One region of the Streptomyces sp. NPDC104367 genome, then DNA from elsewhere that is predicted to be linked to it. Evidence: riboswitches for the same ligand, from Rfam matches in the RefSeq annotation. Region 1 holds a riboswitch; each other region holds the start of a gene.

Evidence for each region. A riboswitch is a leader RNA that binds a small molecule or an ion and turns the genes downstream of it on or off. The one in region 1 is predicted to bind cyclic di-AMP.
Region 2: another riboswitch for cyclic di-AMP. It lies ahead of ACZ619_RS40950 (transglycosylase SLT domain-containing protein); the one in region 1 lies ahead of ACZ619_RS19785 (transglycosylase family protein).
Region 3: another riboswitch for cyclic di-AMP. It lies ahead of ACZ619_RS01500 (M23 family metallopeptidase); the one in region 1 lies ahead of ACZ619_RS19785 (transglycosylase family protein).

The regions. Positions count from the first base shown of each region.
Region 1 covers NZ_JBVJND010000012.1:116,491-125,992, reverse strand. Annotated here, with positions in the region: gene ACZ619_RS19795 (cytochrome P450 family protein) at 38-1,354, shown strand; gene ACZ619_RS19790 (transglycosylase family protein) at 1,481-2,479, shown strand; cyclic di-AMP (ydaO/yuaA leader) riboswitch at 2,663-2,838, shown strand; gene ACZ619_RS19785 (transglycosylase family protein) at 2,843-3,547, shown strand; gene eno (phosphopyruvate hydratase) at 4,022-5,308, shown strand; gene ACZ619_RS19775 (FtsB family cell division protein) at 5,425-5,901, shown strand; gene ACZ619_RS19770 (DUF501 domain-containing protein) at 5,931-6,449, shown strand; gene ACZ619_RS19765 (Ppx/GppA phosphatase family protein) at 6,552-7,493, shown strand; gene ACZ619_RS19760 (NAD(P)/FAD-dependent oxidoreductase) at 7,928-9,310, shown strand.
Region 2 covers NZ_JBVJND010000044.1:55,978-65,479, reverse strand. Annotated here, with positions in the region: gene ACZ619_RS40970 (ABC transporter permease) at 1-470, opposite strand, end outside; gene ACZ619_RS40965 (ABC transporter ATP-binding protein) at 457-1,491, opposite strand; gene ACZ619_RS40960 (LolA family protein) at 1,549-2,832, opposite strand; gene ACZ619_RS40955 (polyprenyl synthetase family protein) at 3,130-4,140, opposite strand; cyclic di-AMP (ydaO/yuaA leader) riboswitch at 5,028-5,228, shown strand; gene ACZ619_RS40950 (transglycosylase SLT domain-containing protein) at 5,232-5,729, shown strand; gene ACZ619_RS40945 (HAD family hydrolase) at 5,752-6,558, opposite strand; gene ACZ619_RS40940 (hypothetical protein) at 6,704-7,294, shown strand; gene ACZ619_RS40935 (FAD-dependent oxidoreductase) at 7,317-8,513, opposite strand; gene ACZ619_RS40930 (carboxylate--amine ligase) at 8,541-9,502, opposite strand, start outside.
Region 3 covers NZ_JBVJND010000001.1:326,365-335,866, forward strand. Annotated here, with positions in the region: gene ACZ619_RS01465 (Glu/Leu/Phe/Val dehydrogenase dimerization domain-containing protein) at 1-30, shown strand, start outside; gene ACZ619_RS01470 (MFS transporter) at 41-1,189, opposite strand; gene ACZ619_RS01475 (helix-turn-helix domain-containing protein) at 1,186-1,815, opposite strand; gene ACZ619_RS01480 (GNAT family N-acetyltransferase) at 1,814-2,338, shown strand; gene ACZ619_RS01485 (TetR/AcrR family transcriptional regulator) at 2,381-2,983, shown strand; gene ACZ619_RS01490 (SGNH/GDSL hydrolase family protein) at 3,031-3,816, opposite strand; gene ACZ619_RS01495 (DUF6250 domain-containing protein) at 3,962-4,678, opposite strand; gene ACZ619_RS01500 (M23 family metallopeptidase) at 4,878-5,804, opposite strand; cyclic di-AMP (ydaO/yuaA leader) riboswitch at 5,809-5,968, opposite strand; gene ACZ619_RS01505 (alpha-galactosidase) at 6,274-8,358, opposite strand; gene ACZ619_RS01510 (tyrosine-protein phosphatase) at 8,533-9,330, shown strand; gene ACZ619_RS01515 (DUF6126 family protein) at 9,346-9,468, opposite strand; gene ACZ619_RS01520 (helix-turn-helix domain-containing protein) at 9,465-9,502, opposite strand, start outside.

The sequences.
Region 1 (9,502 bases):
GGGTGGGCCCGGGGGAGGAGCCCGGTACCGTCTGGGAGTGACCGACCAGCTCAGCCCCGACGACAGCGCCGCCCCCGAACTCTTCAGCTGGGAGTTCGCGACGGATCCGTACCCCGCCTACGCCTGGCTCCGCCGGAACGCACCCGTCCACCGCACCACGCTCCCCAGCGGCGTGGAAGCCTGGCTGGTCACCCGGTACCAGGACGCCAAGCTGGCCCTCGCCGACCCCCGGCTGTCCAAGAACCCCGCGCATCACGACGAGCCCGCGCACGCGAAGGGGAAGACCGGGATTCCCGGAGAGCGCAAGGCCGAGCTGATGACGCATCTGCTGAACATCGACCCGCCGGACCACACGCGGCTGCGGCGCCTGGTGAGCAAGGCGTTCACCCCGCGCCGGGTGGCCGAGTTCGCGCCGCGGGTGCAGGAGCTGACCGACCGGCTGATCGACGGGTTCGCGGCGACCGGATCCGCCGACCTCATCCACGAGTTCGCGTTCCCGCTCCCCATCTACGCCATCTGCGACCTGCTCGGCGTCCCGCCCGAGGACCAGGACGACTTCCGGGACTGGGCGGGGATGATGATCCGGCACGGCGGCGGGCCCCGGGGCGGGGTCGCGCGGTCCGTGAAGAAGATGCGGGGGTACCTGGCCGAGCTGATCCACCGCAAGCGCGAGGCGCTGCCCGCCGAGGCGGGCCCGGGCGAGGACCTCATCTCCGGGCTCATCCGGGCCTCGGACCACGGCGAGCAGCTCACCGAGAACGAGGCCGCCGCCATGGCCTTCATCCTGCTGTTCGCCGGGTTCGAGACGACCGTCAACCTGATCGGGAACGGGATGTACGCCCTGCTCACCCACCCCGAGCAGCGCGCCCGTCTGCAGGACTCGCTCGCCGCCGGTGAGCAGGGGCTGCTGGAGACCGGTGTCGAGGAACTCCTCCGCTACGACGGTCCGGTGGAGCTGGCCACCTGGCGGTTCGCCACGGAGCCGCTCGGCATCGGCGGACGGCACATCGCGGCCGGCGACCCCGTGCTCGTCGTGCTCGCGGCGGCGGACCGGGACCCGGAGCGGTTCGCCGAGCCGGACACCCTCGACCTCTCCCGGCGCGACAACCAGCACCTCGGATACGGCCACGGCATTCACTACTGCCTGGGTGCCCCGCTCGCCCGGCTGGAGGGCCGGACCGCGCTCGCCGGCCTGCTCACCCGGCTCCCTGACCTGCGGCTCGCGGGGGACACGAGCGAGTTGAGGTGGCGCGGCGGACTCATCATGCGCGGACTGCGCACGCTGCCCGTGGAGTTCACTCCGCGGGCCGCCGAGCCGCCCACCAGCGAAGGTGACCAGCACTCAACTCTGTGATCTTCACGTGATCTGTGCGGCATTAACTTGTGACAAGTGATCGTCTGCCTATACGTTCACCCATCAGTGCGGCGCCCCTGCGGGACCCGCCGCACCGGTCATCGCTGTCGCTCGAAAGGTTTCCGCATGCTCTCCGGGAACGGCCGTCACCGGCGCCCCCGTCAGGCTCCGGCCCTCCTTGTCGCGGCCGGGGTGACCGGCTCCGCCATCGCCATCCCGCTGCTCGGCGCGGCGAGCGCCAACGCGGCCGACGGCACCACATGGGACAAGGTGGCCGAGTGCGAGAGCGGCGGCTCCTGGAGCGCCGACACCGGCAACGGCTACTACGGCGGCCTGCAGATGTCGCAGGACGACTGGGACCAGTACGGCGGCCAGGAGTACGCCGTCACGCCGGACCAGGCGAGCCGTTCGCAGCAGATAGCCGTCGCCGAGAAGATCCTCGCCGACCAGGGCACCAAGCCCTGGCGGACCTGCGCCCTGCTCTCCGGGCTCTCCTCCGACGACGCCTCCGTGGACGTGGACACGGGCGTCGACGGGAGCGGGGACGACACGTCCTCGGACACCTCCTCCGGGCTGTCGGACTCGTCGGACGCGACCGGTTCCTCGGACTCCGGCTCGTCCGCCTCCTCGGACACCTCGGACAGCGGCGACTCGGCCACCCCGTCGCCGAGCGCGAGCGCGAGCACCGACTCCAAGGGTGACAAGTCCACCGAATCACCCAAGAAGGACAAGTCGGCGTCTTCCGGTTCGAGCACCTCGAAGGCGAGCGAGAATCCCGTCCTCCCCGAAAGCGCAGACTCGGACAATTCCGAGCAGACCGGTGGGTCTTGGGATCTGGTCGACACCGGGGCCGTCAGCAGCGGCGGCAAGCACCGCGGCGGCTCGGCGGACGAAGGCGTGACGGGCGGTCAGAAGGCCGCGTCGTCCGGCCGTCATGCCTCGCGTGATGCCGGCACCTATGTCGTCCGTGACGGCGACACCCTCGCCTCCATCGCCGACTCCCTTGGTCTCGACGGCGGGTGGCGCGCGCTCTACGCCGCGAACAAGGCCGACATCGGTACCGACCCGAACCACATCGCCCCCGGTCAGACCCTGAAACTCAGCAGCGAAACGGACGAAAAGTAGACGGAGTTGACGCCCCGCTTCGGCGTTAAATGTCCGGTTTGGTGAAAGTGTGGGATGAGTCTCAAAGGCCCTGATCATCTTTGAAATTCACCTGATCGCCTGTTTACGGTCAAGGCCGCTCGTCACCGCGAGCCCCGGCCGTCGCAACGCCGAGTCCTGCCAGCGGCCGCCCGGGAACAGTCGTCGCGTCAAGCGCCGTGGGCAGGAGCGGGGGACCCAAGGTAGGTGCCGGGCCCAGCGGTTGACGCTGGAACCGGCTAGGGGTGGAGCCGCGCGACCCGTGAGAGCGGGCGTGCGGCCGGGCAACTCAACCGGCCCGAACCCGACAGCTCACCTCGCAGGCGTCGGTGAGGGGATCCATCCATGCTGTTCTCCAGCAAGGGCAAGCATCGCCGCCCGTCCAAGGCCGTCCGCGCCATCGCCGTCGCCGGTGTCACCGGTGTCGCCGTCGCCGCCCCGCTGATGGCGGCCGGCAGCGCCTCCGCCGCCACCGCCTCCGAGTGGGACGCCGTCGCCCAGTGCGAGTCGGGCGGCAACTGGGCCATCAACACCGGCAACGGCTACTACGGCGGCCTGCAGTTCTCGGCCTCCACCTGGGCCGCGTACGGCGGCACCGCGTACGCCTCCACGGCCAACCTGGCCACCAAGACGCAGCAGATCCAGATCGCCGAGAAGGTCCTCGCCGCGCAGGGCAAGGGTGCCTGGCCGGTCTGCGGCACGGGCCTGTCCAGCGCCGCCTACACGGGCAGCAGCACCGCCTCCTCCGGCACCGGGTCCTCCAGCTCGTCGAGCAGCGGCACCGGCGCCGGCACCGCCACCCGCTCGACCGACACCCAGGCCGCCTCCCGCTCCGCCGAGCGTCCGGCCGCCGCGACCGTGACCACGCCGGCCGGCAAGACGGTCAAGAAGGGCGACGGCGAGTACAAGGTCGTCAAGGGCGACACCCTCAGCTCGATCGCCCTGAAGCACAAGGTCAAGGGCGGCTGGCAGGCCCTGTTCAAGCTGAACAAGGACATCGTCGAGGACGCCGACTTCATCTACCCGGGCCAGCAGCTGCACCTGAAGTAGGCCGTACGACGGGGTGCCGGCCGAAGTATTAAGCGGCACCCAGCTGAACCACAGCGCTCTCACAACCGTGGTCCTCATAGTAGGGACCACGTGAGGGCCACCCCCGTCCCCCACGGACCCCCGCCCCGGTGCGTTTTCCCCCGTACGCACCGGGGCGGGGTTTCTTCCGCCCGGCCCCGCCGCGCCTCTCCCGGACCCGCCACGACCCGCCCGGCGCCCCGCCACGCCCCGTCCGGCGCCCCTTCGTGGCCCGCCCGGCGCCTCTCCCGGCCCCGCTCACCTCCCGTCGTGGCCCGCTCTTCTCCCGTTCTTCATCGGGGCCCCCTTTGTTCCGTGCGTGAACAATGAGTACCGTCAGTGTGTCCACGGGCCGGTCGGTCGGCTGGCCGACGGCCCCGGGACGGTTAGGCTCTAGTCGCAAGGCACACCGCCGCGCACCACCAGCGTCACATCGCGCCACATCCCACGAAGGAGATGCTCGTGCCGTCCATCGACGTCGTCGTAGCCCGGGAAATCCTGGACTCCCGAGGCAACCCCACGGTCGAGGTCGAGGTCGGCCTCGACGACGGCAGCACGGGTCGTGCCGCCGTTCCGTCCGGTGCCTCCACGGGTGCCTTCGAGGCCATCGAGCTTCGTGACGGCGACCCCAACCGCTACCTCGGCAAGGGTGTCGAGAAGGCCGTCCTCGCCGTGATCGAGCAGATCGGCCCGGAGCTGGTCGGCTACGACGCCACCGAGCAGCGCCTGATCGACCAGGCCATGTTCGACCTGGACGCCACCGACAACAAGGGCTCGCTCGGCGCCAACGCCATCCTCGGCGTCTCCCTCGCCGTCGCGCACGCCGCCTCCGAGGCGTCCGACCTGCCGCTCTTCCGCTACCTGGGCGGCCCGAACGCGCACCTGCTGCCGGTGCCGATGATGAACATCCTCAACGGCGGTTCGCACGCGGACTCCAACGTGGACATCCAGGAGTTCATGATCGCCCCGATCGGCGCGGAGTCCTTCTCCGAGGCGCTGCGCTGGGGTGCCGAGGTCTACCACACCCTCAAGAAGGTCCTGAAGGCCAAGGGCCTGTCGACCGGTCTCGGCGACGAGGGCGGCTTCGCCCCGAACCTGGAGTCCAACCGCGCCGCGCTCGACCTCATCCTGGAGGCCGTCAAGCAGGCCGGTTACGTCCCCGGTGAGCAGATCGCGCTCGCGCTCGACGTCGCCGCGTCCGAGTTCTACAAGGACGGCAAGTACGAGTTCGAGGGCAAGTCCCGCTCGGCCGCCGAGATGACCGAGTACTACGAGGAGCTCGTGGCGGCCTACCCGCTCGTCTCCATCGAGGACCCGCTGTTCGAGGACGACTGGGCCGGCTGGAAGGTCATCACCGACAAGCTCGGTGACAAGGTCCAGCTCGTCGGCGACGACCTGTTCGTCACCAACCCGGAGCGCCTGGCCCGCGGCATCGAGGAGGGCACCGCCAACGCCCTGCTGGTCAAGGTGAACCAGATCGGTTCGCTGACCGAGACCCTGGACGCCGTCGAGCTGGCCCAGCGCAACGGCTTCAAGTGCATGATGTCCCACCGCTCCGGTGAGACCGAGGACGTCACCATCGCCGACCTTGCCGTCGCCACCAACTGCGGCCAGATCAAGACCGGCGCCCCGGCCCGCTCCGAGCGCGTCGCCAAGTACAACCAGCTGCTGCGCATCGAGGAGATCCTCGACGACGCGGCGGTGTACGCCGGCCGCTCCGCCTTCCCGCGCTTCAAGGGCTGAGCACACCCGCCGCGCCGAGCCCGTAGAAGGTAAGGCTCAGCCAGTCGTACGTACGTCCCCGTACCCGGTCCCGTACCGTGTGCGGGGACGTACGCACGTATCAGGGAGGCGGGGACATGGCCGTGAAGGACCGGGACCGGTTCTCCACCGCGACCAGGCTCAAGCTGCTCGGCGAGCAGACGGCGGCCCGGGTCTACCGCTCCCAGACCAAGCGGCAGGCCCGCCGCTCCCGGCTCACCGGCCGCGCGGCCCTGCTCGCGCTCGTGCTGTGCACGATGATCGTCGCTCTCGCCTATCCGATGCGGCAGTACGTCTCGCAGCGCGCCGAGATCGCCGACCTCGAACGCCAGCAGCAGCAGGCGCGGCAGCGGGTCGAGCAGCTGCGCGACCTCAAGGCGCGGTGGCAGGACGACGCCTACGCCGAGCAGCAGATCCGGGCGCGGCTGCACTACGTGATGCCGGGTGAGACCGGGTACGTCGTGATCGACCCCGGTACGGCCAAGCAGGCGCGCGCCTACCTCGGGGCGGCCGACCGGCCCTGGTACGCGAACGTCTGGGACGGCGTCGACAAGTCCGACGCGTCCGACCAGTGAACCGACAGAAAGCCACGCAGAACACAGCCATGCAAACGCCTCCGCCCTCCACTCCGCGTACCGAGCCCACCGACGCCGACGTCGAGGCCTTCAAGGAGCAGCTCGGGCGTCCGCCGCGCGGGCTGCGGGCGATCGCGCACCGGTGCCCGTGCGGCCGGCCTGACGTCGTGGAGACCGCTCCGCGGCTGCCGGACGGGACGCCCTTCCCGACGCTGTACTACCTGACGTGCCCGAAGGCGGCCTCCGCCATCGGCACGCTGGAGGCGAACGGCGTGATGAAGGAGATGACGGCCCGGCTGGAGAGCGATCCCGAGCTGGCGGCGGCCTACCGGGCCGCGCACGAGGACTACATCCGGCGCCGGGACGAGATCGAGGAGCTGACCGGCTTCCCGAGCGCGGGCGGCATGCCGGACCGGGTGAAGTGCCTGCACGTGCTCGTCGCGCACGCGCTGGCGGCGGGGCCCGGGGTGAACCCCCTGGGCGACGAGGCCCTGGCGATGCTGCCCCAGTGGTGGCTCAAGGGCTCCTGCGTCGTCACCGGCGCGTGACGCCCCCGCCGGGGGCGCCGCCCCCGGCCATCCCGTCCCCTTCCCGGCCGGCCGGTCCCGGCCGGCCGGGAAACCACCGCCGACAGCGAAGGAACACCGTCCATGACCCGCGTCGCCGCCATCGATTGCGGTACCAACTCCATCCGGCTGCTCGTCGCCGACGCCGACCCGGAGACCGGTGAACTCGTCGATCTGGACCGGCGGATGGTGATCGTGCGGCTCGGACAGGGGGTCGACCGGACCGGGCGGCTCGCGCCCGAGGCGCTGGAGCGGACCTTCGCGGCCTGCCGGGAGTACGCGGGGATCATCAAGGAGTACGGGGCGGAGCGGCTGCGGTTCGTGGCCACCTCCGCGTCCCGGGACGCGGAGAACCGGGACGACTTCGTCCGTGGGGTGCTGGACATCCTCGGTGTCGAGCCCGAGGTCATCAGCGGCGACCAGGAGGCCGAGTTCTCCTTCACCGGCGCCACGCGGGAGCTGGCCGGCCGGGATGACCTCGCCAGGCCGTTCCTGGTCGTGGACATCGGCGGCGGCTCGACCGAGTTCGTCGTCGGGGAGCGGCACGTGCGGTCCGCGCGGTCCGTGGACGTCGGCTGCGTACGGATGACCGAGCGGCACCTCGTGCACGGGGGACAGATCAGCGACCCGCCCACCGAGGCGGAGGTGGCCGCCATGCGGGCCGACATCGAGCGCGCCCTCGACCTCGCCGAGGAGACCGTGCCGCTGCGCGAGGCGCGCACCCTGGTGGGCCTCGCCGGGTCCGTGACCACGCTCTCCGCCATCCACCAGGACCTGCCGGAGTACGACTCCGCCGCCATCCACCACTCCCGCATCCCCTACGCCCGCGTCCGCGAGATCACCGAGTGGCTGCTGCGCTCGACGCACGCCGAGCGGGCGGGGGTGCCCTCCATGCACCCGGGACGCGTCGACGTCATCGGCGCGGGCGCCCTCGTCCTCCGGTCGATCATGGAGCGGATCGGCGCGGACGAGGTCGTGGTGAGCGAGCACGACATCCTGGACGGCATCGCCTGGTCGGTCGCCTAGACCGGGCCCGCCGGCGCCTCCCCTGAGCAGGTCAGGTGTCGTATGAGCGGCTTTTCGGGCCGCGACACGCCGTGCCACGACACCTCGCCGGAAAACTTCGTGAAGTTCTTCACAAGGAATTCCCCGCAGGTGAGGGGTCCAGGGGGTCCCATTGGCCCGTTCAGGGGCTCAACGGGCCCTTGCGCGCGCTCAGGAGAGCGTGCCGGGGGTGTCCCGCGGGGTGCTGACGAGGGTGACATCGGGTGCCCTCACGGTGCCTTCGGGAGCCCGGAGAGGCAGCTCACGCGGCATTGACAACGGGTCGTATCGGAAGTGGGTTCCCGGTGCCGTTCATGACCTGTGTCACGTGGGTCGCGGAGTGTAGCACGACCCCTGTCGGACCTTGTGAAGGGGCGCACGAGCGGGCCCCCCGGGGCGGGTGGATACTCGATGCCATGAGCACCACGGAGCGTCCCAGGATCCTCGTAGTAGGCGGTGGGTACGTAGGCCTGTACGCAGCTCGGCGCATCCTCAAGAAGATGCGCTACGGCGAGGCGACCGTCACGGTCGTCGACCCCCGGTCGTACATGACCTACCAGCCCTTCCTCCCCGAAGCCGCCGCCGGCAGCATCTCCCCCCGGCACGTCGTCGTCCCGCTGCGACGCGTGCTGCCGAAGGCGGAGGTCCTCACCGGCCGGGTCACCACCATCGACCAGGACCGCAAGGTCGCCACGATCGCCCCGCTGGTCGGCGAGGCGTACGAGCTGCCCTTCGACTACCTGGTCATCGCGCTCGGCGCGGTCTCCCGCACCTTCCCGATCCCCGGCCTCGCCGAGCAGGGCATCGGTATGAAGGGCATCGAGGAGTCCATCGGCCTGCGCAACCACGTCCTCGAGCAGCTGGACAAGGCCGACTCGACGACCGACGAGGAGATCCGCCGCAAGGCGCTCACCTTCGTCTTCATCGGCGGTGGCTTCGCGGGCGCGGAGACCATCGGCGAGGTCGAGGACATGGCCCGCGACGCGGCGAAGTACTACAAGAACGTGTCCCGCGAGGACATGCGCTTCATCCTGGTCGACGCTGCCGACAAGATCCTTCCCGAGGTCGGGCCGAAGCTCGGCCAGTACGGCAAGGAGCACCTGGAGAGCCGCGGTGTGGAGATCTACCTCTCCACCTCGATGGACTCCTGCGTCGGCGGTCACGTCGTGCTGAAGAACGGCCTGGAGGTCGACTCCAACACGATCGTCTGGACGGCCGGCGTCAAGCCGAACCCGGCGCTCGCCCGTTACGGTCTGCCGCTGGGCCCGCGCGGCCACGTGGACACCGCCCCGACCCTCCAGGTGCAGGGCACGGACTACATCTGGGCCGCGGGCGACAACGCCCAGGTGCCGGACGTCGCCGCCCGCAAGGCCGGTGTCGAGAACGCCTGGTGCCCGCCGAACGCGCAGCACGCGCTGCGCCAGGCCAAGGTCCTCGGCGACAACGTGGTCTCCGGCATGCGGGGCTTCCCGCAGAAGGAGTACAGCCACGCCAACAAGGGCGCGGTCGCCGGTCTGGGTCTGCACAAGGGCGTCGCGATGATCGTCCTGGGCAAGACCAAGATCAAGCTCAAGGGCCGTCTCGCCTGGTACATGCACCGCGGCTACCACGGTCTGGCGATGCCGACCTGGAACCGCAAGATCCGCATCTTCGCGGACTGGACCCTCGGCATGTTCCTCAAGCGCGAGGTCGTGTCCCTGGGTGCCATGGAGAACCCCCGCGAGGAGTTCTACGAGGCCGCCAAGCCCGCGCCGGTCGCCGCCCCGAAGGCCGACAAGACCGGGGCCAAGGCTTCCTGACCCGGTGTCCGGCCGGCACTGAACGAACCGAAGGACCTCCCGCCATCCGTGGTGCGGGAGGTCCTTCGGCGTTTCCGGACGACGGGGACAAGGCAAGACAAGGCGACAGGACACGGCACGCGTTCCGATATGCATGGCCCGTACAGCTATTTTGCCCAGTCGTAACTCCTTTGCGGGACTGTGCCGCTGCCC
Region 2 (9,502 bases), on a different contig from region 1:
CCGGCGATCGCGTCCCCGGCCACCACGCCGACGGCCATCGGCAGGAAGAACGGCAGGGTCGCGGCCAGGGCCGTGAACACCAGGAACAGTCCGTTGTTGGTGATCTGCGAGATGAACGCCGGGCCCCCGCCACCGCCCTGGCCGGCCGGTCCGTCGCCGCCCGTCTCGATCTTCACGGAGATGCCGACCAGGACCGGCACGGCCGCAAGGACACCCAGCAGCGCGAGGGTGCGCCAGCGCCGGAGGGTGGTGACCAGCTCACTGCGGAACAGCCCGAGGGACCACAGCGGGTTCGGCCGTACGACCGCCACGCCCTGCGGTTCCGCCGCCGTCTCCACGACCGCCGTGCGAACCCTGCCCGCCCCGTCGGCCCCTTCAGCCTTGCCGGTCCCGCCGGTCCCTTCAGCCTTGCCGGTCCCGTCGGCCCTTTCGGCCTTCTCGACCCTTTCGGTCTTTTCAGCCCGCGACATCGAACCCCTCCCCCGTCAGCGCCACGAACGCGTCTTCGAGCGAGGCCCGTTCGAGGGTGAAGCCCCGTACCCGGACGCCCGCCGTGACGAGCGCAGCGTTCACCTCGGCGAGGTCGCGCTCGGGCGGCTCGCCGGTCACCCGGTCCTCGGCGACGACGACGTCCGGGACGCCCTGTTCCTTGAGTACCCGGGCCGCGTCCGCGGTGTCCGGGGTGGTCACCACGAGCCGGCCGCGCGCCCCGGCGGCCAGGTCGGCGACCGCGCCCTGGGTGATCAGCCGTCCCTGCGCCATCACGGCCGCGTGGGTGCAGACCTGCTCGATCTCGTCGAGGAGGTGGGAGGAGAGGAAGACGGTCGTGCCGTCGTCGGCCAGTTCCCGCACCAGCGAGCGGATCTCCCGCATGCCCTGCGGGTCGAGGCCGTTGGTCGGCTCGTCCAGGACGAGCAGCCTGCGGGGCTGGAGCAGCGCGGCGGCGAGGCCCAGGCGCTGCTTCATGCCGAGGGAGTAGGCCTTGGCCTTCTTCGCCGCGGCGGCCGTCAGCCCGACCCGGTCCAGCGCGGTCTCGACCCGGGCGCGCCGGGTGCGCGGGTCGGCGGTCGGGTCGGCGGCGTCGTAGCGGACGAGGTTGTCGCGGCCGGAGAGGAAGCCGTACAGCGCCGGGCCCTCGATGAGGGCGCCGACGTGCGGGAGTACGGCTCGGGAGGCGCGGGGCATCGGGCGGCCCAGGACGCGGGCGGTGCCCGAGGTGGGCGCGATCAGGCCCATCAGCATGCGGATGGTGGTGGTCTTGCCGGAGCCGTTCGGGCCGAGGAAGCCGAAGACGCTGCCCGCCGGGACGGTCAGGTCGAGACCGTCCACGGCGAGCTGTCCGCCGCGGTAGCGCTTGGTGAGGCCGCGGGTCTCGATAACGCTCCCGCCGACCGGGGCGCTCCCGTCCGCCGGGGCGCTCCGGCTCGCCGGGGGCTCGTCCCCCGTTCCCGGGTCCTCCGGCTCCCGCTCCGTGGCGGACGGCTGGTCCATCGGCTCCCTCGATTCGTCGTGCGCAAAGGGTACTCAGGGCAGCCGTGCCGCCCCGGGTCAGCCCGCGTTGGCCGCCTTCACCAGCGCGGCCTTGTCCACGGCGCCGACGTACACCTTGCCGTCGTCCGTCATCAGGGCGTTGATCAGCCGGGTGGAGAAGACCGTGCCCTTGCCGAACTTGCCGGAGACCGGGTCGCCGAGCGAGCCGAGGAGGCCGCTCAGGTCGCCGCCGGAGGCAGAGCCGGTGGAACCGGTCGAGCCGCCGGAGAGGCCGCTCCCGCTGCCGGTGTCGAGGACGGCTATGGAGTTCCAGCCCTTGCCGAGGACCTCGAAGCCGTCCTTCTCCAGACCCTTCGCGGAGCCGTCACCGGGCGTCCGGGAGGCCTTGCCGCCCTTGTCCGACCGGTCGGTCCCGCCGGTCCCACCGGTTCCGCCGGACTTGCCGGACTTGCCGCTCCCGTCGTCCTCGGTGACCTTGGCGCCCTTGGGCGGGGTGAAGTCGAAGGTCGAGGCGGCCGGCTTCGCGAAGCTGACCTTGGTGTACCCGGCGTCGATGACGGCCGCGCCGCCGCTGGACGGGGTGAGCGTGAACTTCAGCGGGGTGCCGGTCTTGGCGTCGACGGCGATGCTGATCGCGCCGACCGTCGTACCGGACTGCTTGGGCTTGATGACCAGGCGGTAGGCGTCACGGCCGGCGACCTGCGCGGTGCCGTCGACGGTCACCGAGGTGGTGTCGTCGACCGACTTGAGGACCTCGTCGGCGAAGTCCTTCGGCGTGGCCGGGGTCTCGTGCTCCTCGGCCTTGCCGGAGTCGGCGACGGTGGAGTGGTAGACCTCGTTGGACTCGCTGTCGTAGCCCCACACGTCCGTGCCGTTGTGGATGAGGCTGTACTCGGCGCCGCTCTCCAGCAGCGACACCTTCTGCTTCTCGGGGCCGTCGGCGGCCACGCGCAGGGTGTGCGTGCCGGAGGCCAGCTCGGTGAGCTTGGTGGTGGGGTCGGCGGACGAGCCGTCGCCGCTGCCCTGCGTGGCGCCCGACAGCAGGCTGCTCTCCAGACCGCCGAGGTCGGGCAGCCCGAGGTCGGTGCTGATCTTCACGGTGCCGGACAGCTGCTGCACGTCCGACTTGGCGATCTTGTCGATGAGTTCCTGCGCGGTGATCTTCGGCAGGTCCGGGTCACCGGAGTCGGCGAGCGCGGGGACCAGACCGATCGTGGCCGCGGCCACCCCCATCACCGCGACCGGGACCACGTATCGCGCGGCCTTGCGCCGCCGCTCGGCGCGCGACTCGTCGTCGGTCAGCGCTTCCGCCGTGCTGTCGTCGGATTCGTACGGTGCCATGTGTGCCTTACCTCCGTCGTCGGCGGCGGCCGTCCTCGCACGTGTCCCACCCTGAGCCGCCATTCTCACCCAAATCAGTGAGTGGTGGTGATTTCCGTGGTTTCCATCTCACCAAATCGGGGGCACGGAAGCGTCAGACCCGGGAGCCAACTCCGCGTACGACTGGGGTATGACACCGGGGTCGCGGTGTCCCCACCGACCCGTAGGGGTCGTGCGGCTCAGGCACATGGGAGAGCCGCGGCAGATTCCCGAACTCCGGGCAGGCGGGCAGGCGGGCAGGCGGGCAGGCGGGCAGGGTCAGCCGGCCCGGTGGACCACCGCGTCGCACAGCTCGATCAGCGCGGCCTTGGAGTCGCTCTCCGGCAGCGGGGCCAGCGCGGCCCGCGCCTCCTCCGCGTACCGGACGGCGTCCCGGCGCGCGTGGTCGAGCGCCGGGTGCGTCCGCAGGGCCGCCAGGGCCTGCGCGTGCCGTGCGTCGTCGGTGAGGTCGGAGTCCAGCAGCTCGCACAGGGCGATGTCCTCGGCGAGCCCCAGCCGGGCCGCCCGCTCCCGCAGCCGCAGCACCGGAAGGGTCGGGACGCCCTCACGGAGGTCCGTCCCCGGGGTCTTCCCGGACTCGTGGGAGTCGGAGGTGATGTCCAGGACGTCGTCGGCGAGCTGGAAGGCGACGCCGAGCCGTTCACCGTACTGGGTGAGGACGTCCACGACCGTCTCGTCGGCGCCGGACATCATCGCGCCGAAGCGGCAGGAGACCGCCACCAGCGAGCCGGTCTTGCCGCTGAGCACGTCGAGGTAGTGCTCGACGTGGTCGCGCCCGTCCGTGGGGCCGGCCGTCTCCAGGATCTGGCCGGTCACCAGCCGTTCGAACGCGAGGGCCTGGACCCGCACCGCCTCGGGCCCGAGGTCGGCGAGGATCTGCGAGGCGCGGGCGAACAGGAAGTCGCCGGTGAGGACGGCGACGGAGTTGCCCCAGCGCGTGTTGGCGCTGTCGACACCGCGTCGCACGGAGGCCTCGTCCATGACGTCGTCGTGGTAGAGCGTGGCGAGGTGGGTCAGCTCGACGACCACGGCGGACGGCACGACGCCGGGCGCGTAGGGGTCGCCGAACTGCGCGGCGAGCATCACGAGCAGCGGCCGGAACCGCTTGCCGCCGGCCCGCACGAGGTGCTGGGCGGCCTCCGTGATGAACGGGACCTCGCTCTTGGTGGCCTCTAGCAAGCCTTCCTCGACAGCCGTCAATCCGGCCTGGACATCGGCTTCCAGAGCCTGGTCCCGCACGCTCAGCCCGAACGGCCCGACGACGGTCACGAGGGGTCTCCTGTCTGCTGGTGTCTACTGGCGCTTACACGGTTTGTCGATAGGTCGCTGCCATCACTCAAGTCAGCGTATCCGGTCAGGATTCGATCACCGAGGGCGCCCACGGTTACACCATGGGCGCTATCGGATCACGACCGGTATGTTTTTGATCAGCCGATACGACCTGACATCCCCTGACTTAACAGGATGTGCCGACAGTTGTCCCGAACCGGGACACGAGCCGTGTCCCGAACCGGCTCCGGCGCCGGACCCGAGGGCGGACCGCCCGGCCACCCGTCACCCGGAAACGCCCACGCCTCCCCCGCCGACGTCACCTGCCCGGACGCACCCCTTCCCTTCCCCCTTTCCCCACGACAGCCGGAACACCACCGCCACCCATGACAACGACGCGCACCACGGTGGAGGTTCCGCCCTCGCGGTGGACACGGGGAGCCGTTCCGCCCCCACGTGACCAGAATCACGCGAGGCGTACGCGACCGGAGAGGGCGCCTCCACAAAGACCACGCGTGACCGGAATGACTGATTCGCACCTTTCTAGCCGAAATTCCTCCCGCTCGACACCCGAATGACGACAGGGCGACCATTCGCCCGGCCTGGGGAAAGCGAAACCGCCAAATCCCCCATGTCCGATTCGCCATAATTTGAGGTTTCGTGAAGTGGGTCACGCGAACCCAGGCGCGACAAGGGGTGCGCGACACCGCTTCCTTTCCTTTCCCTGTGGGTGAGTTGAGGGTTGGCAGCCGCAAAGGATCAAGCACCTCATACGCCTCAGATCAAGGTCAATAGGTGCTTTGTGTGAATCCACTACTTGTTCCGGACATGTGCTCTCGCATACGTTCCCGCTCGCCGGGCGGACGCCGAATCCTGCCGCCGCCCGTCTTGACCCATCGACGAGTTCATTCGCATGGCAGGAGCGGGGGACCCAGGTAAGTCGCCGGACCGGGCGACCGACGTCACTGACGGACGTCGTTTCCGGAACGGCTAGGGGTGAAGTCGCATCGCCTTCGGGCGGCGCGGCCGGGCACACTCCCCGAGCCCGAACCCGACAGCTCACCTCGCAGGCGACGGAGAGGAACTTCGCCATGCCTGCTGCCGCCCAGCCCCGCCGCACCCGCATCGCCCGCACGCTCGCCGTCGTCGGCGCCGGTGCCGCCGTACTCGCCCTGCCGATCTTCGGGGCGACCACCGCCTCCGCCACCACGGCCACCACGGCCACCACGGCCACCACCACGACGGCCACGACGACGACCGCCGGGTACCCGAACAACCTCGACGGCTGGATCCGCGAGTCGCTCGCGGTCATGGGCCAGAAGGGCATCCCGGGCAGCTACAACGGCATCTACCGCAACGTGATGCGCGAGTCCTCGGGCAACCCGCTCGCCATCAACCTCTGGGACTCCAACGCGGCCGCCGGCATTCCGTCCAAGGGCCTGCTCCAGGTGATCGACCCGACGTTCAACGCGTACCACGTGTCCGGTACGTCGTTCAACATCTACGACCCGGTCGCGAACATCACCGCCGCCTGCAACTACGCCGCCGCGCGGTACGGCTCGATCGACAACGTCTTCGGCGCGTACTGACCGACGCCGTCGGCCGACACCGTCAGGTGAAGAGTCTCTCGAGGACGACGGCGATGCCGTCGTCCTCGTTCGACTTGGTGACCTCGTCCGCGACCGCCTTGAGTTCGGTGTGGGCGTTGGCCATCGCCACCCCGTAGGACGCCCAGTCGAACATCGGGATGTCGTTGGGCATGTCACCGAAGGCGATGGCCTGTTCCGGGCTCAGCCCCAGATGGTCGGCGGCCAGCGCCAGCCCGGTCGCCTTGGTCACCCCGCACGGCTGGAGTTCCACGGTCCCCGGCCCCGACATGGTGACCGTCGCCAGCGACCCCACCACCGACCGCGCGGTCGCCGCCAGCTCGTCGTCCGACAGGGTGTGGTGGCGCAGCAGCACCTTGCTGATGGGCGCGCACCACAGGTCGTCGCGCCGGTCCACGCGGAGCGCGGGCAGCGTCGGGTGGGGCATCAGGTAGCCCGGCTCGATGAGCGTGAGCCCGTCCACGCCGTCCTGGTCGACGGCCGCGTACACCTGCCCGACCTCGGCCTCGATCTTGCCGAGCGCGGTCTCCGCCAGTTCCCGGTCCAGGGTGACCGACCACAGCAGACGGTTCGTGCCGGCGTCGTACAGCTGCGCGCCCTGGCCGCAGACAGCGAGCCCCGTGCAGCCGAGGTCGTCGAGGAGCGGGCGCACTCTGGGTGCGGGGCGGCCGGTCACGACGAGGTGGCGGGCGCCGGCTGCGGCGGCCCGCGCGAGCGCGGCGAGCGACCGGTCCGAGAGCGTGTCGTCGGCGCGCAGCAGTGTGCCGTCCAGGTCGGTGGCGATGAGTGCGTACGGGGAAGGTGCGGCCATGATCAGAGAATACGGACAGCGCGCCCCTGAGACTCACTGTGCGTTTCGGCCTCAAGTGACGCCCGTCCGCTCCGTGATGGGGCGTTGTCAGTGGGGCGCGTTACGTTTGCGGTGAGTCGATGGCACCGATCTGGCGGGGGCGGACGTGGTGGCGGAGGGGGCGGGAGCGTTCCGGGCGCATCTGGTGGAGGCGGCGACCGGGGTGCTGGAGCGGTTCCCGGCGGAGTTGCGCCCGGAGATCTACGCGCTGTCGTTCCGTATCTGGCGGGTCGACCACGACGACCGCAGACCCTTCGTGGCGATCGGCTACAACACGGAGAGCCAGTACGAGGCCGAAAGACATCCGGCGGACCCCGGCGAGGCCCGCTGGAACTACGCCTGCTGGCTCCTGGACGGCTTCGAGACGCTCGGCAACTGCCCCGAGGACCCGGTCGGCGGCGCGCTGTACACCGAGGAGGTCCGGCGACTCGGACTCTGGTTCGACGGGGACGGTGACGATCCCGAACTGGACGCCGAGCGGGAGCTGTTGGGGCTGCACTTCGCCGACGCGTGCATCCGGCTCGCGCAGGACCTGCATGCCGGGGGCCGGATCGAGAAGGTCCTCGGGCGGCCGCTGCCGGTGGTGGTCTTCGACATGTACTGCCCGGGCTGGGAGGTCGAGGCCACAGAGGCGGCCAACCCGCCCGGGCTGGTCGAGGAGTTCCTGGCCTGGCAGCGGGCGGCCGAGGAGGCGTAGCCGGTACGGAGACCACGGGGCGTCAGGCGTGGGCCGCCGCCAGGTGCCCGGTCAGGCGCGGTGAGGCGAACTCCGTCCCGCACACGAACCGCATCACCGGGCCGTACGAGGACGCCGCGGGCAGGCCGGTGAAGTAGAGGCCGGGTACCGAGGAGACGTATCCGGCACCGAGTCTCGGGGCGCCGCGGCTGACCGCGACGCGGGTGCGCAGTCCTGGGCTCAGGAAGTCCATGGCCGCGATGTCCACGCGGTAGCCGGTGGCGGCGATGACATGGTCGGCGGTGAGCCGGTCGATGCGGCCGTCGTGGGTACGGACGGCGAGTACCGCGGCGCCGGCGGATTCTCCGGCGCCGGTGACGGCGGCGACCTCGCGGACCTGGACCTTGCCCTCGAAGCGGTCGCGCAGCCACCAGGCGCCGAGCGGGCCGAGGACCCGGCGGACCAGGTAGTGGCGGGTCCGCTCCGGGAGGCGGCGGTAGGGGTGCGGGTAGTAGCTGAGCGCCCACAGGGACCAGGCGCGGCCGAACGGGGACTCCGGGCGCAGCCGGGGCTGGTCCCAGGGCGGGGCGCCGAAGGCGACCCTGCCGCGGCCGCGTGCCACCACCCGGACCTGGGCGCCCGCCTCGGCGGCAAGCGCCGCCGTCTCCAGCGCGGACTGCCCGGCGCCGACGACGATCAGCTCCTGGCCGGAGAAGCGGCTGAGGTCGTGGTGCCGGGAGCTGTGCGAGACCGGGCCGGCGGGCCCGTCCGCGGCCGCCCCGGCGAGCTCCGCGGGGAGGTGGGCGAGCCCCGACAGGCCGGTGGCGACGACGACCGCGCGGGCGGTGAACGACTCCCCCGTGTCCAGCTCGATCTGGAACCCGGACGCCGTGCCGCGGTCCACGGACACCACCCGTACCCGCTCCAGTCCGGGCACCAGCCGCTGCTGGAACCACTCGCCGTAGCCGATGAAGGTCTCCACCGGGATGACGTCCTCGTCGGTGACCAGCCGCCGGAGGCCGGCCGCGTCGCAGTAGTCGGCGAGGGTGTGCCCGGGCTGCGGGCAGTCGAGGCCGGAGGCGGCCGGGGTGGACTTCAGGATCATCCCGGCGGGCATGTGGTCGCGCCAGCTGACCATGGGGTCGCCGAAGACCCGGACGGGGATGCCGCGCGCCCGCAGGTGGGCGGCGGTGGACAGGCCGAACGGCCCGGCGCCGATGACTGCTGCCGGTTGGATCACGAAGTCCCTCCCCAGGAGACGCGGTGCCTACTTCGTGGAGGTGCCCGAGCCGCGGCGGTTGGTGCGCCACAGCTGGTACAGGTGCTTCGCGCCCGGACGCACGAAGCGGGCGAGCATCGTGACGAACGGCAGCGGGTCGTCACCCGCCAGCCAGGCCAGCTCGGTGCCGCTCGGCCGCGCCGGAGCGTGCGGCGTCGTGTAGCCGCTGCGGCGGTAGGCGAGGAGGGCGGGCAGGTCGATGTTCTCCACGACGTACCGGTGGCCGGCGCGCTGTTCCCCCTCCGGAACGCGGCGCCCGGTCAGGTCCAGGTGCATGGCGCGGACGACGTCCACCCCCGACTCGCTCTCGAAGAGCCGGAACTGGGCGCCCATGCGCGGGTTGAAGTCGAGCAGCTTGTAGCGGCCGTCGCGCCGGTCGAAGCGCAGGTCGAGGTCGATGACGCCGGTGAAGCCGATCTGTTTGATGAAACGCGCGGCGAGGTCGGCGAGTTCCGGGTTGTCGACGACGTAGGCGTTCGCGGTCATTCCGGCGTGCGGCGGCCAGGAGCGGACCTTGACGCCGGTGAACAGGGCGCGCGGGACGGAGTCGGCGTCGAAGTAGGCGTGCACGATCCAGTCCTCGGCCTCCTCCCTCGGCAGGTACTCCTGGAGGATGACACCCGGACGGGTGCCCCAGTCACGGGCGAGCGTGAGCAGTCCCTCCCGGGTGGCGATCCGCGTCGTGCCGTTGACGGCGGGTTGCGCGCGGCGGACGAACGCCTCGCGGTTCTTGGCCACGATCGGGAAGCGGGCCTTCTCCGCGAAGTCGACGATCTCGTCGTACGACTGCGGGAAGGCGGCTGTGGGGCTCGGGATGCCGTGTTCCACGCACAGTTCGTGCAGGCCCTGCTTGCTCGCCAGGCGGCGGGGCAGCGCGGGGTCCACGCGCGGGAAGAGGAAACGGTCGCCGAGCGCGTCCTGGTTCTCGGCGATGAGGACGGCGGCCTCCT
Region 3 (9,502 bases), on a different contig from region 1:
ATCGCGGACCGGTTCGGCTGGTACCGGTGAGGCCGGGCGCTCAGCGGCGCCCGAGCACGAGGGCGAGCAGCAGGGCGGGCAGCGCGGCGAGGGCGGCGCCGGACCAGCCGAGGGTGTCGAGCAGCGGCGCGGCCACGGCGCTGCCGACGGCGCCGACGGTGAAGTAGACGACGAGGTAGACACTGCTCAGGCTGCCGGAGCGGGCCGGGTCGAGGGCGATGACGCGGCTCTGGTTGGCGGCCTGGGCGGCGAAGCAGCCGGCGTCGAAGACGGCGAGACCGAGGGCGGTGACCGGCGGGCTGTCCAGGCCGGTGGCGAGCAGGGCCGTACCGGCCGCGGCGGCGAGCAGGGCGGCGGTGATCACGGTGGCCGGGCCGTACCGGTCGGTGAGGCGTCCGGTGAGCGGGAGCACGGCGAAGCCGAGCAGCCCGGCCAGGCTGTAGAGGCCGATGGCGGTGGGGCCCAGGGAGTGCGGCGGCTGGGCCAGGGCCAGGGTGAGAGCGATCCAGACGAGGTTGAAGGCGAAGTACCACAGGGCGCCGGTGGCCACCGCGCGGCGCAGCCGTGCGTGCCGGCACAGCAGCCGGGGCAGCTCGGCGAGGGTCCGCAGGTAGCCGGTCCGGGCCCGCGGCCGCTGCCGGGGCAGCAGGGCGGCGGCCGCGAGCGCGCCGAGCAGGGCGACGGCGGCGAAGACCAGCAGCATCCGCCGCCAGCCGAGGGCGTCGGTGAGCGCGCCTCCCACGAGTCTGCTGAGCAGGATGCCGGCCGACATGCCGGCGGCCACGACGGCGACCCCGGTTCCGGCGCGTCCGGGCGGGGCGTGGCGGCCCGCGATGTTGCTCGCCTGGGCCGCGACGCCCGCGGCGGCGCCGATCAGCAGGTAGGCGGCCAGCAGCGCGGCGGGGCCGGGCACGGCGGCGGCCAGGGCGAGGGCGGCGGCCAGGGCGGTCAGCTGCGCGGCGACCAGGCGGTTGGGGGCGATGTGGTCGGCGAGCGGGAGCAGCAGCGCGAAGCCGGTCGTGCAGCCGGCGAGCGCCGCGGTCGGCACCAGGCCGATCAGCGAGAGCGGGACGTCCAGGTCGGCGGCGACCGCGGTGAGCGCGGGCTGCACGGCGTAGTTGTTCGCGATCGCCGTACCGGCGATCAGGGCCAGCAGGAACGTGCCGCCTCGGGACAGCGGCCGGCTCACGGCCGTATGTCGCGGGTGAGGACGACGGCGTAACGGCACTCGGAATCGCCCGCGTTGACGAAGACGCGCTCGGCGGGCGCGCCGAGTTCGATGGTGTCGCCGGCGTCGAGTTCGTGGACGGTGTCGCCGTCGTGGAAGGTCAGCCGGCCGTCGAGGACCCAGACGATCTGGCGTACGAAGGCGAAGGCGGCGGCCGGATACGGCACCCGGGCGCCGGCCGGCAGCCGGATCTCGGCGATCTCCGCCGGGAAGCGCGGGCCGGTGATCTGGCGGCGCCGGTAGCCGGTGCCGGGGTCGCGCCACTCGGCCGCGTCGGCGGCGCGCCGCACCCCCGGGGCGGCGGCCGGGTCGGGGGCGCCGGCCGGGTCCGCCGGGTCCTCGGGGGCGCCCTCCGCCAGGGCGAGCAGGGAGGCGACGCTCAGCTGGAAGGCGGCGGACAGCTTGCCGAGGACGACGGCGGTGGGGCTGCTCTCGCCGCGCTCGATCCGGCTGATCATCGCCGGGGAGACACCGGAGGCGTCCGCGAGCTGCGCCAGGGTCCAGCGGCGGCACTCGCGTTCGACACGGACACGGGCGGCGATCCGCCGCACCAGCGGGTCCGCCGGTGGTTCTACTATGTTGGACATGAATCCAATATACGAGAGACGCGTGGTGGCCGTGCGCCCGGCCCGGCCCGGCGACGGGGAGGCGGTCCGCGCGATCCGCAACCACGCGATCGAGCACTCGACGGCCCTGTGGACCGAGACCCCGCAGTCCCCCGCCGAGGGGGCGGCCTGGTTCGCCGCGCACCTAGCGCGCGGCTCGGCGCTCGTGGCCGAACTGGCCGACGCGCCGGGCGAGGTGGCCGGGTTCGCCGCCTGGGGGCCCTGGCGCGAGCTGGACGGCTACCGGCACACGGTGGAGAACTCGGTCTACGTACGCGAGGACAGGCAGGGGCTCGGCATCGGCTCCGCGCTGCTGGGCGCCCTCGTGACCGCGGCGCGCGAGGCCGGCCACCATGTGATGATCGCCGGCATCGAGTCCGGGAACGCCTCGTCGATCCGGCTGCACGAGCGGTTCGGCTTCGAGCACGCCGGCACGGTCCGGGAGGTGGGCATCAAGTTCGGGCGCTGGCTTGATCTGACGATCATGCGGCTGCCGCTGGCCTGAGACGCCGGCGCGGGTGCTCTGGCGACCGATTAGGGTGACCGCGTGGCGAGAGTGCGGTTGAGCGTGGCCGAGCGGCGGGAGGAACTGCTGCGGGCCGCCATCGAACAGATCGAGGCGCGGGGCGTGGCGGCGGTGCGGATCGCCGACGTGGCCTCGGCCCTCGGGGTGAGCAACGCACTGGTGCTGTACCACTTCTCGACGAAGGAGAAGCTGGTCTCCGCCGCCTTCGCGTATGCCGCCGAGGACGACCTGGCGCATCTGCGCAAGCTGCTGGGCCGCCGGACGACCGCGTTGCGCAGGCTGCGGGCGGCGGTGCGCTGGTACGCGCCGACCGGGCAGGCCAAGGGCTGGCGCCTGTGGATCGAGGGCTGGGCGGTGTCGCTGCGCGAACCCGCGCTGCGGGACGTCACCAGGGAGCTGGACCAGCAGTGGAAGGCGGCGCTCGCCGAGGTCGTCGCCGAAGGGGTGGCGGCGGGCGAGTTCCGGTGCCCCGACCCGGCGGCCGCGGCCCTGCGGCTGACCGCCCTGCTGGACGGGCTGGCCGTCCAGCTCACCTCGTACCCGGGGTCCGTGGCGCGCTCGCGGGCGCAGGAGTGGGTCGACGAGGCGCTGGCCCGCGAACTGGGCCTGCCCGAGGAGCGTTGAGGGGCGGCCCGCGGTGAGGCCACCCCTCGCACCGTGCCCCGCGCGCCTCAGGCCACGGAGGCGATCCGCATCTTGATGTCGTCCGGGGAGAGCGCCCCCTTGGCCGTCACATGGTCGCCGGACGACTCGCCGCGCAGCCGCCGGCCGATCCACGGGACCAGGTACTCGCGGGCCCAGTGCACGTCGTCGCGGCGGACCTCCAGGGTGCCGCGCGGCGGCAGCGGCGGCCAGGGCTGGTCCGGGTCGGCCGGTACGTCGACGCCGAGCACCTGACCGGCGCGCAGCGCCACGCGCGTGTGCCCCTCGGGGGACAGGTGCAGCCGGTCGCCGTCCCAGGCCCGCCGGTCCTGCACCGTCTTCAGCGACCACAGGTCCAGGACCGGGCAGTCGTACCGGTCGGCGATGGCCCGCACATGTCCGTTGTACGTGGCGATCTTGCCGCGCAGATGCTTGAGGACGGGCACGCCCCGGGTGTCGAAGCCGGTGGTCACCATCACCGTGCCGACGGCCTCGGTGAGTCGGGCGACGGTCCGCTCGAACCGCTCGGCCACCTCGTCGGGGTCGGTGCCGGGCCGGATGATGTCGTTGCCGCCCGCGCAGAAGGAGATCAGGTCCGGGGCGAGCGCCAGGGCCTGGGGCACCTGGTCCGCCACGACCTGGTCGAGCAGCTTCCCGCGCACGGCGAGGTTGGTGTAGTCGAAGTCGCCCTCGGGCCGTCGGTCCGACAGCAGTACCGCGAACCGGTCGGCCCAGCCGACGAAGGCCCCGTCCGGGCCGGGGTCGCCGACGCCCTCGGTGAAGCTGTCCCCCACCGCCACGTACGACCCGATCACTGATGCATTGTCACTCTTCGAATCGTCTGCCACATCGGAACATGATTCACCTTCGACTGTGACCTACGCGACCGTAATAAGGGGTTGACGAACGGTGAGATAAGACACTTCTAAATACTTTGCCAAGCTTGGAATAAGGGTCTGATCAGGGGCGTTGAAGGGGCAATCCCCAGACCCGGAAGTCGCTGATCCGGAAGTGGCTCCAGGTGGTGCGGAACGCGAAGTGCCCACCCGTGTAAGGCTCCGGGTCGGTGTAGTCGAACACCAGCCGGCCGTTGTTCCACCAGCGGACCACCGGGCCGTCGGAGACGATCCGGACCCGGTTGGGTTCGTTCGCGACGAGCAGGGGCTCGGTGTAGTCGTAGATCAGCGGCCGCACGCCGGGTTCGCCGACGTAGCGGCGCAGCCGGGTGGTGGTGTTGTAGTTGGCGCCGTAGCCGGCGTAGTACGTGGTGAGGTAGTCGTAGTCGGCGAGCGCGCCGCTGCGCGGGGTGGCGAACAGGTCGTTGGGGGAGCGGACGTCGGTGGCGTTCCAGAAGTTGTTGAGGTCCGAGACGCGGTCGTAGGCGCCGCCCGCCGACACCGGGGTCGCGGTGTACTCCAGGACGTACGGCCCTTCGAGGCGGCGCCGGAACCAGACGGTCGCGCCGGCGGGCACGTCGACCTCCAGGACTCCGCGGGACGCGGTGACCGTGCCGCCCCGCTCCAGTTCCACGAACCACTGGCCGAGGCCGTGGCGGAAGTCGTCCCGGGCGATCGGGCGGCGGTGCCGGGGGGCGGCGCTCGCGGCCGCGGCGGGGGCCAGGGCCGCGAGGGCGGCTCCGGCGGCCAGGGCTCCGAGGGCACGGCGGGTGGTCGTCATGGGGCGGGTTCCTCCGGTACGGCGGGGCGTGAGAAAGCGCTTGCGCCTGACGGGGATCACTGTGCCGCCGCACCGGCCCGGCTGTCGATGCCCCGGGGGTGCCCGCCACAGGAAAGCAACACGCCGAAGGCCGGACCCGGGGATCGGGGGTCCGGCCTTCGCGTGTGTGCCCGGCCAGGGGGCCGGGGAGCTCCTCGGGTCAGCCGACGGCGAGGCCCTTCGAGCGGAGGTAGGCGACCGGGTCCACGTCCGAGCCGTAGTCGGGGGTGGTCCGGATCTCGAAGTGGAGGTGCGGGCCGGTCACGTTGCCGGTGGCGCCGGAGAGGCCGACCCGCTGTCCCGCCGTCACGGTCTGGCCGGCCGAGACGGAGAGGGCGGAGAGGTGGCCGTACTGGGCGTAGTGGCCGTCCGCGAGCCGGATGACGACCTGGTTGCCGTAGGCGCCGCCCCAGCCGGCCGTGACGACCGTGCCGGAGCCGACGGCCTTGACCGGGGTGCCGGTCGGGACGACGAAGTCGACGCCGGTGTGGTAGCCGCTGGACCACATGCCGCCGGACACGTGGTAGCCGGTGCCGACGGTGGCGCCGCCGACCGGGAGGGTGAAGCCGGAGGCGGTCGCCGCCGAAGCGGCCGGGGAGGAGGCGGTGTTCGAGGAGGACGCGGCGCCGGAGTCCGCGGCGCCGCTCGACTCCTCGGTGGCGTTCGACTTCGCGGCGTCCGGGGCCGTGGTGGCGCGGCCGCCGAGCGAGAGCTTGAGGCCGGGGTGGATCAGCGAGGGGTTGTCGCCGACGGCCTGCCGGTTGTCGGCGTAGATCCGCTGCCAGCCGCCGCGCACGTCGTGGTCGCGGGCGATCTTCGACAGGTAGTCGCCGGGCACCACGGTGTACGTGCGGTGCACGGAGCCCGCGGCGGCGGACCCCTCGGCGGCCGCCTGGGTCACGGCCGTCGTCCCGGCGGTCGCGAGCGCTCGCGCCGCCGTTCCGGAGACGGACTGCGAAGTGGCCGCGTGGGCGCCGGTGGCCCCCATGAGCGGCAGGGCCAGCGCGGCACCACCGGTTCCGGCGACGGCCATCGAGCGGGTGAGACGCTGGGACTTGGGGCGGCGGTGCTTACCCTTCGCGGGCATGACGCATTCCTCTCCGGCGCCTGCGAGGTGAGCTGTCGGGTTCGGGCTGGAGCTGCCCGGCCACGCGCGAGGCATGGCTGCACCCCTGGCCGTCCCGGGAACCGGAACAGGCGGTCGTACCTGGTGGGTCCCCCGCTCCTGCCGGGCACGGGTGAGTGTGTGGGGACTCCGGACGGCGGCAGGATTCGGCGTTCCGTCCGGATGCGTGGCGAACGTAAGCGAGCGGGACGCGCCCGGACAAGCGGCCGCTTCCCTGCGTCCGGGTTTCGCTTGATCCGTTACCGGAATTCCCGGTCACCCTCCGTGAATTCGATCGACGCCGGCCTTTCAATCCCCCTGAAAAGCATCCGAATTACGTGAGCGTGACGCGCGACGGACGGTCACGAATATGACGCTCCTCACGCACGTCACGCCACGTCCCCCTATTCCAGAGCGAGTTGTAACCAAGCAGCCAATTCGGGCAGAAGGTTCAGATGCGGCACAGTCGGAGAACCGTCGCATCCAGGTCGCCATGCAGTCCGGTGCGCAGTCCGTGGTGCAACAGAACCGCCCCTCGGTGCACTTCGCCCGTTTCGCGGCATTCGTACGACGCCGCCGGGTCGAGCCCCCGCAGCCGCAGCGCCGGGGCCGGCTCGCCGTAGCTCTGCGCCTGGAGCCAGGCGAGGACGACGCTCTCGTCGCCGAGTGTGTACTGCACCGCGCTGAGCCCACCGGTCGGCGGCCGCAGCCGGTACTGGTCGCCGCGCTGCACCAGCGGCCGGATCTCCTTGTAGAGCTCCACCCAGCGGCCGGCCTCGGCGAGCTCCTCCTCGGTCCACCGCGAGAGGTCGCCGCCGACGCCGAGCGCCCCGGCCATGGAGCTGACGAAACGGAAACGCAGGCTGCTGACCCGGCCGTTGAGCTGGTGGTTCGGGCTGTCGGTGACCCAGGCGGACATCACCCGGGCGGGGTGGATCTGGCTGAAGCCGTGCTGGATGGCGAGCCGGTCCAGCGGGTCGGTGTTGTCGGAGGTCCACACCTCGTCGGTGCGGCTCATGATCCCGAGGTCGATACGGCCGCCGCCGCCCGAACAGGACTCGACGGCCACGCCCGGGTGGGCCGCGCGGAGCCGGTCGAGCAGGGCGTACAGCCCGCGGACGTGGTCGACCCACAGGCGCTGCGGGTAGGGCTCGCCGGGCCAGCCCGCGTCGGTGAAGCAGCGGTTGAAGTCCCACTTGAGGTAGTCGATCGGGGCGCCGGACAGGAGGCCGTCGAGCTGCTCCCAGAGGTACTCCCGGACGTCCTCGCGGGCGAGGTTGAGGACGAGCTGGTTGCGCAGCTCCGTCCGCCTGCGGCCCTGCTGGTACTGGACCCAGTCGGGGTGCGCGCGGTACAGCTCGCTGTCCGGGTTGACCATCTCCGGCTCGACCCAGACGCCGAACCGCATGCCGAGGTCGTGCACATGGTCGGCGAGGGGCTTGAGGCCGTTCGGGAAGCGGTCGGGGTTGGGGGTCCAGTCTCCGAGGCCCGCGCGGTCGCTGGTGCGGGCGCCGAACCAGCCGTCGTCGACCACGAACAGCTCGACGCCGATGGCGGCGGCCCGCCGGGCGAGAACGCTCTGCTGCTCCTCGGAGATGTCGAAGGTGGTGGCCTCCCAGGAGTTGAACAGCACCGGCCGGTCCCGGTCGGCGTCCGGGACGACGTACGCGCGCTGGTAGGCGTGCCAGGTGCGGCTGGCGCCGCCGAAGCCGCCGTCGCTCCACAACCCGGCGAAGACCGGGCTGGTGTACGACTCGCCCTCGGCCAGCGTCAGCAGGCCGGAGTCGTCGTAGCCGGCGCCGCCGGTTATCTGCACGCGCGCGTCCGGGAGTTGGGCGACGGCGATGCGCCAGGAGCCGGACCAGCCGAGGGCGCAGCCCCAGACCTCGCCGCGCTCCTCGGTGGCGTCGGTGTCGAGGGCGACCCAGGGCAGGTGCTGGTGGCCGGTGTGGCCGCGGCGGCTGCCGATGACCTTCTCGCCGTAGGTGAGCGGGGCGCTGGTGAGCCGGGACTCGGCGGCCCAGCGGCCGTGCAGCTGGGACAGCCGCCAGCCCTCGCGGTCGGGCAGCGTCCAGGCGGCCGGGTCGGCGCGCAGCAGTTCCACGGGCGCGTGCCCCTGGTTGCCGACGGTCACCCAGCGCTCGACGACGTCGCCGCGCATCCGGTAGTGCAGGGTGATCGCGATCCCGTCGTCCCTGAAGCGCAGCCGCAGCTCCTCCTCGCCCGCGCCGCCCGCCGTCTCGTACGACTCGAAGGTCCACTCGGTGCCGCGGCGCTGCTCGGTGCGCACCGACAGGGCGGGGCGGACGAAGCGGGGGCCGCCCTCGACGGGGTACTCCTCGCGGCCGTCCAGCGGGGACTCGAAGGGCCAGTAGCCGGGCAGGGCGTACGCGGTGAGCGCCTCGGCGTCGGCGAGCCGGATCCTGGGGCCCCAGTGCAGGTGGAGCAGCTCGTCGGCGGCCGTGAGGTGCAGCGCGTAGCTGCTGCCGGGGCCGGAAAGGAGCCAGGTACGACCGTCTTCGGCGATGTCCACCATCGAGAACCTCACACAGGTGCCAACAGATCCGCTCAATCGCCAACATCATCAAGGGCCGCGGGCCCCGAGGCAACGCCTGTGGACAACTCATTGCCTGCGGAAACCGATGTCGTATGGTCGGTTCAGTGCCCGTCGACGAGCAGCGCCGGCGGGGCCGACCGGGAGGAGCCCCCCGTGACGCAGCAGGTCCCGTCGACCGAGCCCGAGCTGGCCGGTGTGCGCAACTTCCGTGACGTGGGCGGCCTGCCGACCGTGGACGGGCGACGGGTGCGGCCGGGCGTGCTGTTCCGCAGCGGGCACCTCGCCCATGCCACGGAGCAGGACGCGGAGTTCCTCGCCTCCCTGGGCCTGCACACGATCTTCGACTTCCGCAACGCGGCCGACCAGAAGCTGGAGGGCCCGGACGTCGAACTGCCCGGCGTGCGGAACATGAACCTGCCGCTGAGCGACCCGGCGGACGGCGCCGAGTTCTGGAAGCTGGTCCGCGAGGGGAACACCGAGCAGCTGCGCGGGCTGCTGGGCGAGGGCCGGGCCGCGGGGCGGATGGTCAGCTCGTACCGCGCGATCGTCGAGGAGCGCACCGGCGAGCACTCGCGCGTGCTGCACGCGATCGCCGAGGACAGCGTCCCGGCGCTGATGCACTGCGCGGCCGGCAAGGACCGGGCGGGCATCTCCATAGCCGTGACGCTGCTCGCGGTGGGCGTGGAGCGGGACGCGATCCTCGCCGACTACCTGGAGTCCAACGCCAAGCACCGCCGTTACAAGGTGCGGCGCAACGGCGGCGGCGAGAGCGCCTACAGCCCCGAGGTGATGGAGCTGCTCAGCCCCCTCTTCGACGCCCGCGCGGAGTACCTGACGGCCGCCTTCGAGACCATCGACGCGACCTGGGGCGGTGTCGAGGCGTATCTGGAGCAGGGTCTGAAGCTCACCGCGGGGACCCGGGAGCGGCTGCGCGAGCGCCTGCTCGACTGAGGCCGGGCCCCGGGCTCAGCCCTTGCCCCCGACCTCGAACAGCAGGTAGAGGAAGGCCGCGAAGACGTGCCCGACGGCGATGTAGATGATCAGCCGGACCCACAGAGCCCGGGGGAACTTCTCCTCGAAGTTGCTCACGGCAGCTCTCCAGTGATCGGCCCCAGGCACAGCG